Regions from separate parts of the Kluyvera sp. NPDC087067 genome, predicted to be linked through region 2. Evidence: predicted binding sites of a transcription regulator. Region 2 holds the regulator's gene; the other holds the start of a gene.

What was found. The regulator PurR, encoded in region 2, represses purine synthesis genes. The targets are predictions, from matches to a motif close to CANGCAAACGTTTGCNTG.
Region 1: gcvT (glycine cleavage system aminomethyltransferase GcvT) is a predicted target of PurR. The motif match lies at 2,542-2,559, and genes of this name have one in related genera.

Annotation. Positions count from the first base shown of each region.
Region 1 covers NZ_JBIUZS010000002.1:373,933-381,945, reverse strand. The annotation lists gene ubiH (2-octaprenyl-6-methoxyphenyl hydroxylase) at 1-1,006, shown strand, start outside; gene ubiI (FAD-dependent 2-octaprenylphenol hydroxylase) at 1,025-2,227, shown strand; gene gcvT (glycine cleavage system aminomethyltransferase GcvT) at 2,620-3,714, shown strand; gene gcvH (glycine cleavage system protein GcvH) at 3,741-4,130, shown strand; gene gcvP (aminomethyl-transferring glycine dehydrogenase) at 4,252-7,125, shown strand; gene ACIPDS_RS07145 (SDR family oxidoreductase) at 7,187-7,915, shown strand.
Region 2 covers NZ_JBIUZS010000001.1:696,562-704,574, forward strand. The annotation lists gene punC (purine nucleoside transporter PunC) at 1-128, opposite strand, end outside; gene punR (DNA-binding transcriptional activator PunR) at 240-1,151, shown strand; gene purR (HTH-type transcriptional repressor PurR) at 1,169-2,194, opposite strand; gene ACIPDS_RS03380 (YnhF family membrane protein) at 2,489-2,578, shown strand; gene ACIPDS_RS03385 (MFS transporter) at 2,739-3,905, shown strand; gene sodB (superoxide dismutase [Fe]) at 3,983-4,564, opposite strand; gene ACIPDS_RS03395 (C40 family peptidase) at 4,688-5,518, opposite strand; gene ACIPDS_RS03400 (Grx4 family monothiol glutaredoxin) at 5,858-6,202, shown strand; gene rnt (ribonuclease T) at 6,350-6,997, opposite strand; gene gloA (lactoylglutathione lyase) at 7,102-7,509, opposite strand; gene ACIPDS_RS03415 (alkene reductase) at 7,581-8,013, opposite strand, start outside.

The DNA.
Region 1 (8,013 bases), on a different contig from region 2:
GCAGCTGGAGAAAATCGATCTTTGGCAGGCCATTGCCGACTGTGCGACCGCTATTACCACCGTGCATGTCAGCGATCGTGGTCACGCGGGATTTGTCACCCTGGACGCTGCCGACTACCGTCTGGCGGCGCTCGGTAACGTGGTCGAGCTGCATGACGTCGGTCAGCGGCTGTTCGGCTTGCTGCGCAAAGCGCGCGGCGTGACGCTGCATTGTCCTTCACGAGTGACGCAGGTCGAGCGGCAATCCGACGGCGTGAGCGTCACGCTGGATAACGGCGAAACGCTGCACGGTAAACTGCTGGTGGCGGCTGATGGCTCGCGCTCAACGCTGGGCGAGCAGTGCGGTATTCACTGGCAGCAGGAACCGTATAATCAGGTGGCGGTAATTGCTAACGTCACCACCGCCGTCCCTCATCAGGGACGTGCGTTCGAGCGCTTCACCGAATACGGGCCGCTGGCAATGTTGCCGATGTCCCATAACCGCTGCTCGCTGGTGTGGTGTCATCCGCTGGAACGTCATGACGAGGTATTAAGCTGGTCAGATGAACGTTTTTGCCACGAACTGCAGCAGGCGTTTGGCTGGCGATTAGGTCGCATTACCCAGGCCGGGGCGCGCAACGCTTATCCGCTATCGTTATCTACCGCAACGCGCACCGTGTCACACCGGCTGGCGCTGGTGGGCAACGCCGCGCAGACGCTGCATCCGATTGCCGGGCAGGGATTTAACTTAGGCTTGCGCGATGTGATGACGCTGGCAGAAACGCTGGCGCAGGCGCATGCCAACAATCACGATATCGGCGACTACCCGCTGTTATGCCAGTATCAACGCCAGCGGGCAGAGGATAAATCTGCCACCATTGGCGTTACGGACGGTCTGGTGCATCTGTTTGCTAACCGCTGGGCGCCGCTGGTTGCCGGACGCAACGCGGGGCTGATGGCAATGGAATTATTTACCCCGGCACGCGATGTGCTGGCGCAGCGTACGCTGGGCTGGGTCGCTCGTTAAGAGCTTTAAGGAGTTAATGTGCAAAGTGTTGATGTTGCCATCGTAGGCGGTGGAATGGTTGGGCTGGCGGTGGCCTGCGGTTTACAGGGCAGCGGCCTGCGGGTTGCAGTACTGGAACAATCGCTGCCGCAGCCACTTGCCGCCGATGCGCCGCCTGCGCTGCGCGTGTCGGCCATTAATGCGGGTAGCGAAAAGCTGTTATCGAAGCTGGACGTCTGGTCGGCAATTGTTGCCCAGCGCGCCAGCTGTTACCACGGCATGGAAGTGTGGGATAAAGACAGCTTTGGCCGCATCGCGTTTGACGACCGCAGCATGGGTTACAGCCATCTCGGGCATATCGTCGAGAATGCGGTTATTCATCAGGCGCTGTGGCAAAAGGCCGAGCGCTGCGCAGACGTCACGTTAATGGCACCGGCAGAATTACAGCAGGTGGTGTGGGGCGAGAACGAAGCCTTTTTGACCCTGAAAGATGGCAACATGCTGACCGCTCGCCTGGTGGTTGGCGCCGACGGCGCAAACTCCTGGCTACGCAACAAAGCCGATATTCCGCTGACCTTCTGGGATTACCGACACCATGCGCTGGTCGCCACCGTGCTCACCGAGGAGCCGCATGAAGCCGTCGCGCGCCAGTGTTTCCACGGCGAAGGTATCCTCGCTTTCCTGCCGCTGTCCGATCCTCATTTATGCTCTATTGTCTGGTCGCTGTCGCCGCAGGAAGCTGAGCGGATGCAGCAAGCCGATGCAGCCGAATTTAATCAGGCGCTGAATATTGCCTTTGATAACCGTCTGGGGCTTTGCAAGGTGGAGAGTGAGCGGCAGATTTACCCGCTCACCGGACGCTATGCGCGCCAGTTTGCGGCGCACCGTTTAGCGCTGGTCGGCGATGCGGCGCACACCATCCACCCGCTTGCCGGGCAGGGCGTTAATCTGGGCTTTATGGATGCGGCTGAACTGATTAATGAGCTTAAACGGCTACAGGCGCAGGGCAAAGATTTTGGTCAGCATTTCTATCTGCGTCGTTACGAGCGTAGCCGCAAGCATAGCGCGGCGGTCATGCTGGCGGGCATGCAAGGTTTCCGCGAACTGTTCGCTGGGGAAAATCCGGCGAAAAAACTGTTGCGCGATATCGGCCTGAAACTGGCGGACACGCTGCCCGGCGTTAAGCCGCAATTAATTCGTCAGGCGATGGGCCTGAATGACCTGCCTGAGTGGCTTCGTTAAGTCGCTCACACTTTTACTCCCGGTGATTCCACCGGGAGTCTCTCCCTCATTTGAAAAAATCTAATTTCACGTCATTTTTCGCATTAGTTTTATTAATCCATCCATTTTTTTGTTACGGAAAACACGCCTTGTTTCCCGCAGGAAATATTATCTTGTGCTAAATATTTCGCCGTTATTGTTAATAATATGTGGCGTATTTCGCTTTTTTGCAGTTGATAGTTCTGTATGATTTTTGGCGTCTTTGGGTCATAAGCTAATGTGATGGCCCTTTTTTCTTGATGGTTAACGACGGTGTTCAGTGGTAAGTTCAGGGAAAAGATAACGTTTGCGTCGGTGCCTTAGACGGGGATCGGCGTCAGGTTTTGTGGTGCGATTTACAAAACGAGGATATGATGGCTCAAGAAACGCCTTTGTACGATCAGCACGTGTTATGTGGCGCGCGCATGGTAGATTTCCACGGCTGGATGATGCCGCTGCACTATGGCTCGCAGATTGATGAACACCACGCGGTGCGTACCGATGCCGGGATGTTCGATGTGTCGCATATGACCATCGTTGACCTCCACGGCCCGAGAACCCGAGAATTTCTGCGCTACCTGCTGGCGAACGACGTCGCAAAGCTCACCAAACCGGGTAAAGCGCTTTACAGCGGCATGCTAAATGCCTCGGGTGGCGTGATTGACGACCTGATTGTCTATTACCTTACCGAAGATTATTTCCGCCTCGTTGTTAACTCCGCTACCCGCGAAAAAGACCTCTCCTGGATTACCCAACACGCCGAACCTTATGCCATCGACATCACCGTCCGTGATGACCTGTCGCTTATTGCGGTACAGGGGCCGAACGCGCAGGCGAAAGCCAATAGCCTGTTTACCGATGAGCAGCGTCAGGCCGTTGACGGCATGAAACCGTTCTTTGGCGTACAGGCGGGCGACTTCTTTATCGCGACGACCGGCTATACCGGGGAAGCGGGTTATGAAATTGCGCTGCCGAAAGAGCAGGCCGCTGATTTCTGGCAAAAGCTGGTACAGGCTGGCGTGAAGCCTTGCGGTCTGGGCGCGCGCGACACGCTGCGTCTGGAAGCGGGCATGAACCTGTACGGTCAGGAGATGGATGAAGGCGTTTCGCCGCTGGCTGCCAATATGGGCTGGACTATCGCCTGGGAACCGGCCGATCGTGACTTTATTGGTCGCGACGTACTGGAACAAGAACGCGAGAGAGGGACTGAACAACTCGTCGGCCTGGTGATGACAGAGAAAGGCGTTCTGCGCGGCGAACTGCCGGTACGCTTTACCGATGCCAACGGCAACGCCTGTGAAGGGACGATCACCAGCGGCACCTTCTCGCCAACTTTAGGCCACAGCATTGCGCTGGCTCGCGTCCCGGAAGGGATTGGCGAAACGGCAATTGTGCAAATCCGTAACCGCGAAATGCCGGTGAAAGTGACCAAACCTATTTTTGTGCGTAACGGCAAGGCCGTCGCGTAACCTATTCTTATTCTGGAGAATTTTTGATGAGCAACGTACCAGCAGAACTGAAATACAGCAAAGAACACGAATGGCTGCGCAAAGAAGCTGACGGTAGCTACACCGTGGGGATTACCGAGCACGCGCAGGAGCTCCTGGGCGATATGGTCTTTGTTGACCTGCCGGACGTAGGCGCCACCGTTAGCGCGGGCGATGACTGTGCGGTCGCAGAATCCGTTAAAGCGGCTTCTGATATTTACGCGCCAATCAGCGGTGAAATTGTCGCCGTCAACGAAGAACTGGGTGATTCACCGGAGCTTGTGAACAGTGAACCATATGAAGGCGGCTGGATCTTCAAAATTAAAGCCAGTGACGAATCGCAGGTTGCCGCGTTGCTCGATGCAACCGCATACGAAGCATTATTAGAAAACGAGTAAGGTTGTGCCGGATGGCACTGCGTTTATCCGGCCTACGTGATGTGGGCCCGGTAAGCGAAGCGCCACCGGGCAGTTCAGTTAGATAATCTCGATTCACCGCACGTTTCAGGAACCATCGCTCATGACACAGACTTTAAGCCAGCTTGAAAACCGTGGCGCGTTTATTGAACGTCACATCGGGCCGGATGCCCAACAGCAGCATGAAATGCTCAAAACCGTCGGCGCAGATTCATTAAATGCGCTGATTGGGCAGATCGTGCCGAAAGATATCCAGCTTGCTACGCCGCCACAGGTAGGCGACGCCACGACAGAATTCGCCGCGCTGGCAGAGCTGAAGGCGATTGCCAGCCGCAACAAGCGCTTTAAGTCATACATTGGCATGGGCTACACCCCGGTACAGCTGCCGCCGGTTATTCAGCGTAATATGCTGGAAAATCCAGGCTGGTACACGGCTTACACTCCGTATCAGCCGGAAGTGTCGCAGGGGCGCCTGGAATCGTTGCTCAACTTCCAGCAGGTGACGCTGGATTTGACCGGCCTGGATATGGCCTCCGCCTCCTTGCTGGACGAAGCGACCGCCGCGGCTGAAGCCATGGCAATGGCTAAACGCGTCAGCAAACTGAAAAATGCGAATCGCTTCTTCGTCGCCGCTGACGTGCATCCGCAAACGCTGGACGTGGTGCGCACCCGTGCGGAAACCTTCGGCTTTGACGTGATTGTGGATGACGCGGACAAGGCGCTCGAGCATCAGGACGTCTTCGGCGTGCTGTTACAGCAGGTAGGTACGACCGGCGAGGTTCACGACTACAGCAAGCTGATCGCTGAGCTGAAATCGCGCAAAGTGGTCGTAAGCGTTGCCGCTGATTTTATGGCGCTGGTGCTGTTAACCGCACCGGGTAAGCAGGGCGCGGACATTGTCTTCGGCTCCGCTCAACGTTTCGGCGTACCGATGGGCTACGGCGGCCCACACGCGGCGTTCTTTGCAGCCAAAGATGAATTCAAGCGCGCGATGCCGGGCCGTATTATCGGCGTATCGAAAGATGCGGCGGGCAATACCGCCCTGCGCATGGCGATGCAGACGCGTGAGCAGCATATCCGCCGCGAGAAAGCCAACTCCAACATCTGTACCTCGCAGGTACTGCTGGCGAACATCGCCAGCCTGTATGCTGTTTATCACGGCCCGGTTGGCCTGAAACGTATCGCCAATCGTATCCACCGTCTGACCGATATTCTGGCTGCCGGCCTGCAACAAAAAGGCCAGAAGCTGCGTTTTGCGCACTACTTTGACACCCTGTGTGTCGAAGTGGCCGACAAAGCCGCCGTACTGGCGCGCGCGCAAGCCGCTGAGATTAACCTGCGTAGCGACATCCTGAACGCCGTGGGGATCACCCTGAACGAAACCACCACTCGCGAAGATGTGCTGGGTCTGTTTAACGTCATTCTGGGCGACAACCACGGCCTGGATATCGACACGCTGGACAAAGATGTCGCGCTCGATAGCCGCTCTATCCCGCAGACCATGCTGCGTGATGATGCCATTCTCAGCCACCCGGTCTTTAATCGCTACCACAGCGAAACGGAGATGATGCGCTATATGCACTCTCTGGAGCGTAAAGATCTGGCGCTGAATCAGGCGATGATCCCGCTGGGATCGTGCACCATGAAGCTTAACGCCGCCGCGGAAATGATCCCAATCACGTGGCCTGAATTTGCCGAACTGCACCCGTTCTGCCCGGTTGAGCAGGCGGAAGGTTACCATCAGATGATCGGTCAGCTGTCCGATTGGCTGGTGAAATTAACCGGTTACGACGCGCTGTGTATGCAGCCGAACTCCGGCGCGCAGGGCGAATATGCGGGTCTGCTGGCGATTCGTCACTACCATGAAAGCCGTAACGACGGTCATCGCGATATTTGCCTTATCCCAAGCTCGGCGCACGGCACTAACCCGGCCTCCGCGCAGATGGCGGGAATGCAGGTTGTGGTAGTGGCTTGTGATAAAAACGGCAACATCGATCTGGCCGATCTGCGCGCGAAAGCGGAGCAGAATGCGGCGAACCTGTCCTGCATTATGGTGACCTACCCGTCGACCCACGGCGTGTATGAAGAGACGATCCGCGAAGTGTGTGAAATCGTGCACCAGTTCGGCGGTCAGGTTTATCTTGATGGCGCGAACATGAACGCGCAGGTGGGCATTACTTCCCCAGGCTTTATCGGCGCGGACGTTTCGCACCTTAACCTGCATAAAACTTTCTGTATTCCGCACGGCGGCGGCGGCCCAGGTATGGGGCCTATCGGCGTGAAAGCGCATCTGGCGCCGTTTGTTCCGGGCCATAGCGTTGTGCATATTGAAGGCATGCTGACCCGTCAGGGCGCGGTCTCCGCGGCACCGTTCGGTAGCGCCTCTATTTTGCCAATCAGCTGGATGTATATCCGCATGATGGGCGCGGAAGGCTTAAAACAGGCAAGCCAGCTGGCGATTCTGAACGCTAACTATATTGCGACTCGCCTGAAAGACGCTTATCCGGTGCTGTACACCGGTCGCGACGGTCACGTGGCGCACGAATGTATTCTTGATATTCGTCCGCTGAAAGAAGAGACGGGCATCAGCGAGCTGGATATTGCTAAGCGCTTGATCGACTACGGTTTCCACGCACCGACCATGTCATTCCCGGTAGCCGGTACGCTGATGGTTGAGCCGACCGAATCGGAAAGCAAAGCTGAGCTGGATCGCTTTATTGAGGCGATGCTGGCAATCCGCGCTGAAATCGACCGCGTGAAAGCGGGTGAGTGGACGCTCGAAGATAACCCGCTGGTTAACGCGCCGCACACGCAGAGTGAGCTGGTGAGCGAGTGGAATCATGGTTACAGCCGTGAAGTTGCTGTTTTCCCGGCGGGCATGGCGAACAAATACTGGCCGACGGTGAAACGTCTCGACGATGTTTACGGCGACCGTAACCTGTTCTGCTCTTGTGTCCCGATGAGCGAATATCAGTAATCGCTTGATTACACTATTCTTTAAAGGCGCTTCGGCGCCTTTATTTTTTTGGGAGAAACGTATGGCACTGGCATTGGTCACCGGCGCAAGCCGGGGAATTGGTCGAGCGACGGCGATCCAGCTGGCGCAGGAAGGGTATACGGTCGCGGTGAACTATCACCAGAATGCGCAGGCGGCGGATGAAGTGGTGAGCCTTATTAAGGCGTCGGGCGGTAAGGCATTTGCTGTGCAGGCCGATGTGGGGGATGAAGCGCAGGTCGAGGCGATGTTTGCGGTACTGGACGAGCAACCAGAGGCGCTGACCGCGCTGGTCAATAACGCCGGTATCCTGTTTACGCAAAGCCGCGTGGAAGCGCTGAGCGCCGAGCGTATCAATCGGGTACTGAAAACTAACGTCACCGGCTATTTCCTCTGTTGCCGTGAGGCGGTAAAGCGGATGGGGCAGGGAGGCGCGATTGTAAACGTCTCTTCTGCGGCATCTCGCCTGGGTGCGCCTTTTGAATATGTGGATTACGCGGCTTCAAAGGGGGCGGTGGACACGCTGACAACGGGGCTGGCGCTTGAGGTCGCGGCGCAGGGGATCCGCGTGAATGGCGTGCGCCCGGGTTTGATTTATACCGAGATGCACGCCAGCGGCGGCGAGCCGGGGCGCGTCGATCGCGTGAAGTCGATGCTGCCGATGCAGCGCGGCGGCGAGCCTGAAGAGGTGGCGCAGGCGATTGTCTGGCTGTTGAGTGAGAAGGCGTCTTATGTGACGGGGAGTTTTCTGGAGTTAGCGGGTGGGAAGTAGTGCGAGATTGCCCCCTCACCCTAACCCTCTCCCCGTGGGGGAGAGGGGACCGATCGAGCATGTGGCACGCCCGCTTTTCTCCCTCGCCCCGTGGGGAT
Region 2 (8,013 bases):
ACGGCGGAGGCCGGCGTTTGCAGGTCTTCCTGAATGGCCGCAAAGGCCGGCAAATACATATCTGTTGCCAGAAAACCCAGCACGCTCAGCCCTGCTAGCCAGACTAAAAATCCTTTCCCCGGTTGCATAATACGACCTTTCTATCATCAATAAACAATGCCGCAGAGTGTAGAGAGTGCATTGGTGGTTGTGAAACGCTAATATTTGAGTCATGGATTCAAAATTTTTGCAGGCAGAAAATGTGGTCTGAATATTCTTTGGAAGTGGTTGATGCCGTGGCGCGTAACGGTAGCTTTAGCGCGGCGGCGCAGGAGCTTCATCGCGTGCCTTCTGCTGTGAGCTATACCGTCCGCCAGTTAGAAGAATGGCTGGCGGTGCCGCTGTTTGAACGGCGCCATCGGGATGTGGAACTTACGCCTGCGGGCGTTTGGTTTTTGAAAGAGGGACGGTCTGTTATCAAAAAAATGCAGATCACCCGTCAACAGTGTCAGCAGATTGCCAACGGCTGGCGGGGGCAACTGGCTATTGCGGTAGACAACATCGTTAAACCGGCGCGAACGCGACAGATGATTGTAGATTTCTATCGTCATTTTAACGATGTCGAGCTTATCGTTTTTCAGGAGGTATTTAACGGCGTGTGGGACGCGCTGGCGGATGGTCGCGTGGAATTAGCGATTGGTGCCACCCAGGCTATCCCGATTGGCGGACGTTTTGCTTTTCGTGATATGGGGATGCTTAACTGGCATTGTGTGGTTTCCCATGCCCATCCGCTCGCCCAAATGGACGGGCCGCTCAGCGATGATGTGTTGCGCAACTGGCCCTCACTGGTGCTTGAGGATACGTCTCGTTCATTGCCTAAGCGCACCACCTGGCTTCTCGATAACCAGAAAAGAGTGGTTGTCCCCGATTGGGCATCTTCGGAAACGTGCATTTCCGCAGGGCTATGCGCGGCAATGATCCCCGGACATCGGGCGCAGCCGTGGCTTGATAGCGGTGAGTGGGTCGCCTTAACCTTAGAAAATCCGTTCCCGGATGCCGCCTGTTGCCTGACCTGGCAGCAAAGCGAAGCCTCGCCGGCGCTAAGCTGGCTATTAGAGTATTTAGGGGACAGTGAGACGTTAAACGATGAATGGCTGCGGACGCCGGAATAGGGCGTCCGCATAGGGACTTAACGGCGATAGTCGCGGAACGGGCCGTCAGCCACGGAGCGGCGCTCGATGAGGCGTGGATGGACCTCAATTGACTGCGACTCCTCACGCTTACTGACGATACGATCCATCAGCATATTGAAGGCCGTTTCGCCCAGCGAGTCTTTTGGCTGGTGAATCGTCGTCAGCGCAGGCGTAAAGAAGCGAGAGTTGCGCACGTTATCGTAGCCGATAAGCGAGATGTCCTGAGGAACACGAAGCCCCATTTCATCGGCTGCACACAGCGCGCCCATTGCCATCACATCACCGCCGCAGAAGATTGCGGTGGGGCGAGGGTGCTGGGACAGGATTTGCTGCATTGCGCGATAGCCTGATTCTGGCTCAAAATCGCCTTGCACAATCCAGTTGGCCGGGACGTTAATCATCGTCTCTTCCATCGCTTTCATAAAGCCTGCCAGGCGGCCCGCGCCGGTGTTACGCTCCAGCGGCCCTGGGATAACGCCGATATCACGATGCCCACGTTCCACCAGGTAACGACCCGCCATATACCCGCCTTCAAAGGCGTTATCAATGACTGAGTCAGTAAAGTCGGCTTTGGCTTCACCCCAATCCATAACCACCATCGGGATGTTGCGATACTCTTCGAGCATCGACAGCAGCGATTCCGGGTACTCAGAACACATCACCAGCAGGCCATCTACGCGCTTTTGCGCCATCATTGACAAATACGCGCGCTGCTTTTCCAGATTGTTCCACGCATTGCCAAGGATCAGGGTATAGCCTTTCTCAAAGCAGTTCTTCTCAACGGCTTCGATGATTTCAGCAAAGTAAGCCGCCTCGCTACTGGTTGCCAGCAAACCAATCGATTTGGTGTGGTTAACCTTGAGGCTGCGCGCGACGGCGCTTGGCGAGTAGTGCAGCTCTTTAATCGCTGCCCATACCGCTTCACGCGTGTCTTCAGCGACAAAACGGGTTTTGTTAATAACATGTGATACGGTTGTAGTGGAAACGTTTGCGCGCTTCGCTACATCTTTAATTGTTGCCATTCCATCTCACTCCAGACCCTGGCCTGCCCCTGAAAATACCGAAAGGAAAACGTTTGCCTTCACACACCCTGGTACAATCTTGCAGATTGCATTTCGCCGGGAAAACGATACAGGACGACAGGAGGGGGTCAATGGCCGGTTCGCTTATAAATAAGCGTCGAATTTTGACTTATCCTGACGCAAAGTGGAAGAACAAAAACCATCATCCTGCTAAATCTGTGAAGATTTTTGCGATTAAGTGTGCAAAAATGATTAAACGCAGTTTTACTGTGGTAATCAAAAGGAGAAAAATTGATGAGCACCGACCTTAAGTTGTCACTCGGTACTACCTTCGTTGCGCTCGCGCTGATCGTCGCGGCGGCGTTTACCGCGATATTGCATTAATCCCCCTGTGAGGGAGCATTCGCTCCCTCTCGTTTTATTGTTATCCAAATAGCAATAATCTTTTGCTGTTTTGTACACTTCTGTTTTTCTGTGATTGCTGTCATGCTTTTGCCCCATGTTGTCATGCCGCGTACTGCGTATGGCTTAGCGGAGCTTTTGTATGAAAATGAATTTTCCTTTATTGGCGTTAGCCATTGGGGCTTTTGGTATCGGCACCACCGAATTCTCGCCGATGGGACTTTTGCCGGTTATCGCGAAAGGGGTTGATGTTTCCATTCCTGCCGCCGGTATGTTGATAAGCGCCTATGCCGTTGGTGTGATGGTAGGCGCGCCGCTAATGACCCTGTTGCTTTCGCATCGCGGTCGCCGTAATGCGCTGATTTTCCTGATGGCTATCTTCACCCTCGGCAATGTGCTGTCGGCGTTCTCGCCGGACTACACCACCTTAATGGTGTCGCGTATTATCACGAGCCTTAACCATGGTGCTTTCTTTGGCCTGGGTTCAGTGGTTGCGGCAAGCGTGGTGCCAAAGCACAAGCAGGCCAGTGCGGTTGCAACCATGTTTATGGGGCTGACCATCGCGAATATCGGCGGTGTGCCTGCTGCAACCTGGCTTGGAGAAACCATCGGCTGGCGTATGTCGTTTATGGCCACCGCAGGGCTTGGCGTAATCGCTATTTTAAGCCTGTGGTTCTCGCTGCCAAAAGGTGGAGCGGGGGAGAAGCCGGATGTGAAACGCGAACTGTCTGTGCTGGTGCGTCCGCAGGTGCTCTCTGCGCTGTTGACCACGGTACTGGGGGCAGGGGCAATGTTTACCCTCTATACCTATATCTCTCCGGTATTGCACACCATCACTCATGCCTCGTCAGGTTTTATTACCCTGATGCTGGTGCTGATAGGCGTGGGCTTCTCTATCGGTAACTACCTGGGCGGTAAATTCGCTGACCGCTCCGTGAGCGGAACGTTGAAAGGTTTCTTGCTGCTGTTAATGGTTATCATGTTGGCTATTCCGTTCCTTGCGCAAACGCAGTTAGGGGCGGCGGTGAGCATGGTGGTATGGGGGGCGGCAACCTTTGCGGTGGTGCCTCCGCTACAGATGCGCGTGATGCGCGTGGCGCATGAAGCTCCGGGCCTGTCGTCATCGGTCAATATCGGCGCGTTTAACCTGGGTAATGCGCTGGGCGCGGTAGCCGGTGGCGCCGTGATTTCAGGCGGTATGGGCTATAGCTTTGTTCCGGTGATGGGGGCAATCGTGGCGGGGCTTGCGTTGTTGGTGGTGGTATTGAGTAGCCGCAGTCGCGGTGAAGAAGCGCTGGCGAGTCAGTAAGTCTATAAAAACGCAGAAGAGGAACTCTTCTGCGTAATGGATAAAACCCGGCGGAAGATGGCCGGGTTTTTTGCAACTTATGCAGCCAGATTTTCAGCCACAAACTTCCAGTTTACCAGAGCCCAGAAGTGCTCCAGATAGTTTGGACGCGCGTTGCGGTAGTCAATGTAGTAAGCATGTTCCCACACATCGACGGTCAGCAGTGGCGTTGCGTCGGTGGTCAGCGGCGTACCCGCGTTAGAGGTCGAAACGATGGCCAGTGAGCCATCAGCCTTCTTCACAAGCCAGGTCCAGCCCGCACCGAAGTTTTTAACCGCGGCATCAGTAAATTGTGCTTTGAATTCCGCGAAGCTACCAAACGCTTTGTTAATGGCATCAGCAACGGCGCCGGTTGGTTCGCCGCCAGCGTTAGGGGCCAGGCAGTTCCAGTAGAAAGTGTGGTTCCAGACCTGTGCTGCGTTGTTGAACACGCCGCCTTCAGAGGTACGTACGATCTCTTCAAGCGTTTTGCCTTCAAACGCGGTGCCTTTAACCAGGTTGTTCAGGTTAGTGACATAAGTCTGGTGGTGTTTACCATAGTGGTACTCAAGCGTTTCCACAGAAATGTGTGGGACTAGAGCGTCTTTGGCATACGGTAATGCAGGTAATTCGAACGACATTGCTACTCTCCTTATTATAGTTTGTGCACTCAATAACCTTGTATTGAGTAAGGGTAGAGTAGCAAATTAAAAGGTGAGAGAAAAGATAAGCTTACCCCGTTTATTAACAAACGGGGTAAGTGATTAACGAATGGTCTTCGGCGTGACTACGCGACGGGCGCCAACATAGTGACGAACCCAATAATCTTCGCTCAAGGAAGTGATTTGAATATCACGACCGGTACGAGGGGATTGGATAAATTTACCGTTGCCGACGTAAACACCGACATGGTCAGCCGTGCCGCGACCTTGCGTGCGGAAGAAGACCAAATCGCCGCTCTCCAGCTCGCCACGGTCTACCGGGCGGGCATCACGCAGGTGGTACATTTCATTGGCGGTGCGTGGGATACGAATGTTGACCAGATCTTTATAGGCGTAATACACCAGGCCGCTGCAATCGAAACCGGTACGTGGCGAGTTGCCGCCCCAACGATAAGGCTTACCGAGCTGGCCCATCAGTTTGTTCATTGCCGTCTTCTGCGCTTTTTGCATGCGAACTTTGTGCGCCTGCGCTATGGTCGTCGGCTGACTCTCGGCAGGGCTTGTGGTGCAGGATTTTTTGTGGCCTTTACGCGCAGGTTTGCAGGTGGTGACGAGGTTAGCCGTTTTCAGCGTGCTGCCTTTTCTGCTGGCTTTTGCGGTACGCGTAGAGGAGTTTTTACGGCTGGAGGAAGGTGCTGACTTTTTCGCCACGGCGCTGCTGTTTTTTTTCTTACTGGCCGTAGAGGACGATTTTTTCTTGCTGTTGGACTTGGTGTCTGTGCTTTTTTTCTTACGTTCGCTGCCTTTTACGGGAAGCGATTTTTGCGCCGTAGGTGTTTTGGCATGCCCGGTTGCATGCGCCAACGGCGTGAAAGATAACGATGTAAACAACAATGCACAGAGCGTGAACGACCATTTTTTTATCTGCGCCACTGAACAACCCTCTGAGTAATCAGGCGTACATCCTTGCCTGGGTATGGTTTACAAAACCCAACGATTCTAATCTATAAAAACACGAAATGTTAATACTGTTTTTTAGTCCAAAACGTTGTTTCGTTAGCAACTGCAAAAAAAAACATCATTTGATACAACTCGAGCTAAAAAATGAACAAGTTTTTCAGTGAACTGCCGATAAAGACATATTTATAAAGCAACTTAAGTGAACAGACGATAAAATAGTAAAGCGTGAACAAAATGTTATTTTCGGTTCGCGACCTGAAACGCTACAATGGCGGACTACTGTCGTAAAAAGAAGTGTGAGGAAGCAAGACAATGAGCGAGACAATTGAAAAAATTCAGCGCCAGATCGCTGAAAACCCAATCCTGCTGTACATGAAAGGTTCTCCGAAACTGCCAAGCTGCGGCTTCTCCGCTCAGGCAGTGCAGGCGCTTTCTGCCTGTGGCGAGCGCTTCGCTTATGTCGACATCCTGCAGAACCCGGATATTCGTGCTGAGCTGCCAAAATACGCAAACTGGCCGACCTTCCCGCAGCTGTGGGTAGACGGTGAGCTGGTTGGCGGCTGTGACATTATTATTGAGATGTACCAGCGTGGTGAACTGCAGCCTCTGATTAAAGAGACCGCGGCAAAATACGCTGAAGAGCCAAAAGCAGAGTAACTGCCTGGTTCGTGTAGGCCGGAAAGCTGCTCGCCATCCGGCATTCTACCCGGGATGCCAGATGGCGAGCAGCTTTCTGGCCTACGGTTTCAACGATAGACAGCTACAGAAAATAAAAAGCGCCTTTACGGCGCTTTTTTTATACGATTATTCTTCAGTGGCTATCGGCAGCGGCCAGCCGCCAAGGCGCTTCCAGCGGTTGACGATTTCGCAGAACAGAATCGCGGTTTGTTCGGTATCGTACAGCGCCGAGTGGGCCTGGCTGCTGTCGAAATCCATACCGGCGGCCGCGCAAGCTTTTGACAGTACCGTTTGTCCAAGCGCCAGCCCGCTGAGTGCCGCCGTATCAAAGGTTACAAACGGGTGGAACGGATTGCGTTTGAGCGAGGCGCGTTCGGCGGCGGCCATCATGAAGCTATGGTCGAAGGTGGCATTGTGCGCCACCATGATCGCGCGGTTGCAATCCGTATCTTTCATCCCTTTGCGTACCATCTTGAAAATGGCATGCAGCGCGTCGTATTCGCTGACTGCGCCGCGCAGCGGGTTATTTGGGTCAATGCCGTTGAAAGCGAGCGCTTCTGGAACAAGGTTGGCTCCTTCAAATGGCTCAACGTGAAAATGCAACGTGTTATCCGGCATCAGCCAGCCTTGCTCATCCATTTTCAACGTGATTGCTGCTACTTCGAGCAGAGCATCCGTTTTGGCATTGAATCCTGCGGTTTCAACATCAATCACCACGGGATAAAACCCACGAAAACGGTCGCAAAGACCATTGAGCTGCACATTGTCGGACATCTGAATCTCTTAACTTAGAAAAAGTAGCGCGCATTATGGCAAATTTTGCCGCGGCTTGGAAAGGCGGGAGGAGAAAACGGGTACCCTAAGGCACCCGCTGGAGATTAGTTGCCAAGACCTTTGCCGGCATCCTTCTCTTCGATCAACTCAATTTTGTAGCCGTCTGGATCTTCGACAAACGCGATAACCGTCGCGCCGCCTTTTACCGGGCCTGCTTCGCGCGTGACGTTACCGCCATTTTTGCGAATGCGATCGCAGGCTTCTGCTGCATTATCAACGCTCAGCGCGATGTGACCGTAAGCCGTTCCCAGGTCATATTTGTCTACGCCCCAGTTATAGGTCAACTCAATCACTGCGGTGTCGCTTTCATCGCCGTAACCGACGAATGCCAGGGAGTATTTGTATTCGGTGTTCTCGCTGGTGCGCAGCAGTTTCATGCCCAGAACGTTGGTGTAAAACTCAATAGAGCGTTGCAGGTCGCCGACACGCAGCATGGTATGCAGTAAACGCATGATATCCCTCGTCCTTACTTATGAATAATATCCTAGTATAGCGGCGCAAAGGCGCCGCTATCAATGAAGGATCACAAAGTCGGATAATCGGTATACCCTTCAGCACCACCGCCGTAGAAGCTTTCTGGATGCTGTGGGTTCAACTCGGCTTTGCGTTGCAGACGGGCTACCAGGTCCGGGTTGGCAATATAAGCGCGACCAAAGGCAACGGCGTCAATTAACCCTTTTTCAATCAGCTCTTCTGCTTTTTCCGGCGTGTATGCGCCAGCACCAATGATTGGGCCGTGGAAACGGGCGCGCACTTTTTCGCGGAAAGCATCGCTGTACGGTTCGCCGCCCGCCCAATCTGGTTCGGACATGTGCAGGTAAGCAATGCCGCGTTTGCCCAGTTCTTCAATCAAATAAAGCGCATCTGCTTCTTCATTCGGGCCGTTATCGACGTTCTGGAAGGAGCCAATTGGCGATATGCGAATACCGATACGATCGGCACCCCATTCTTTGATC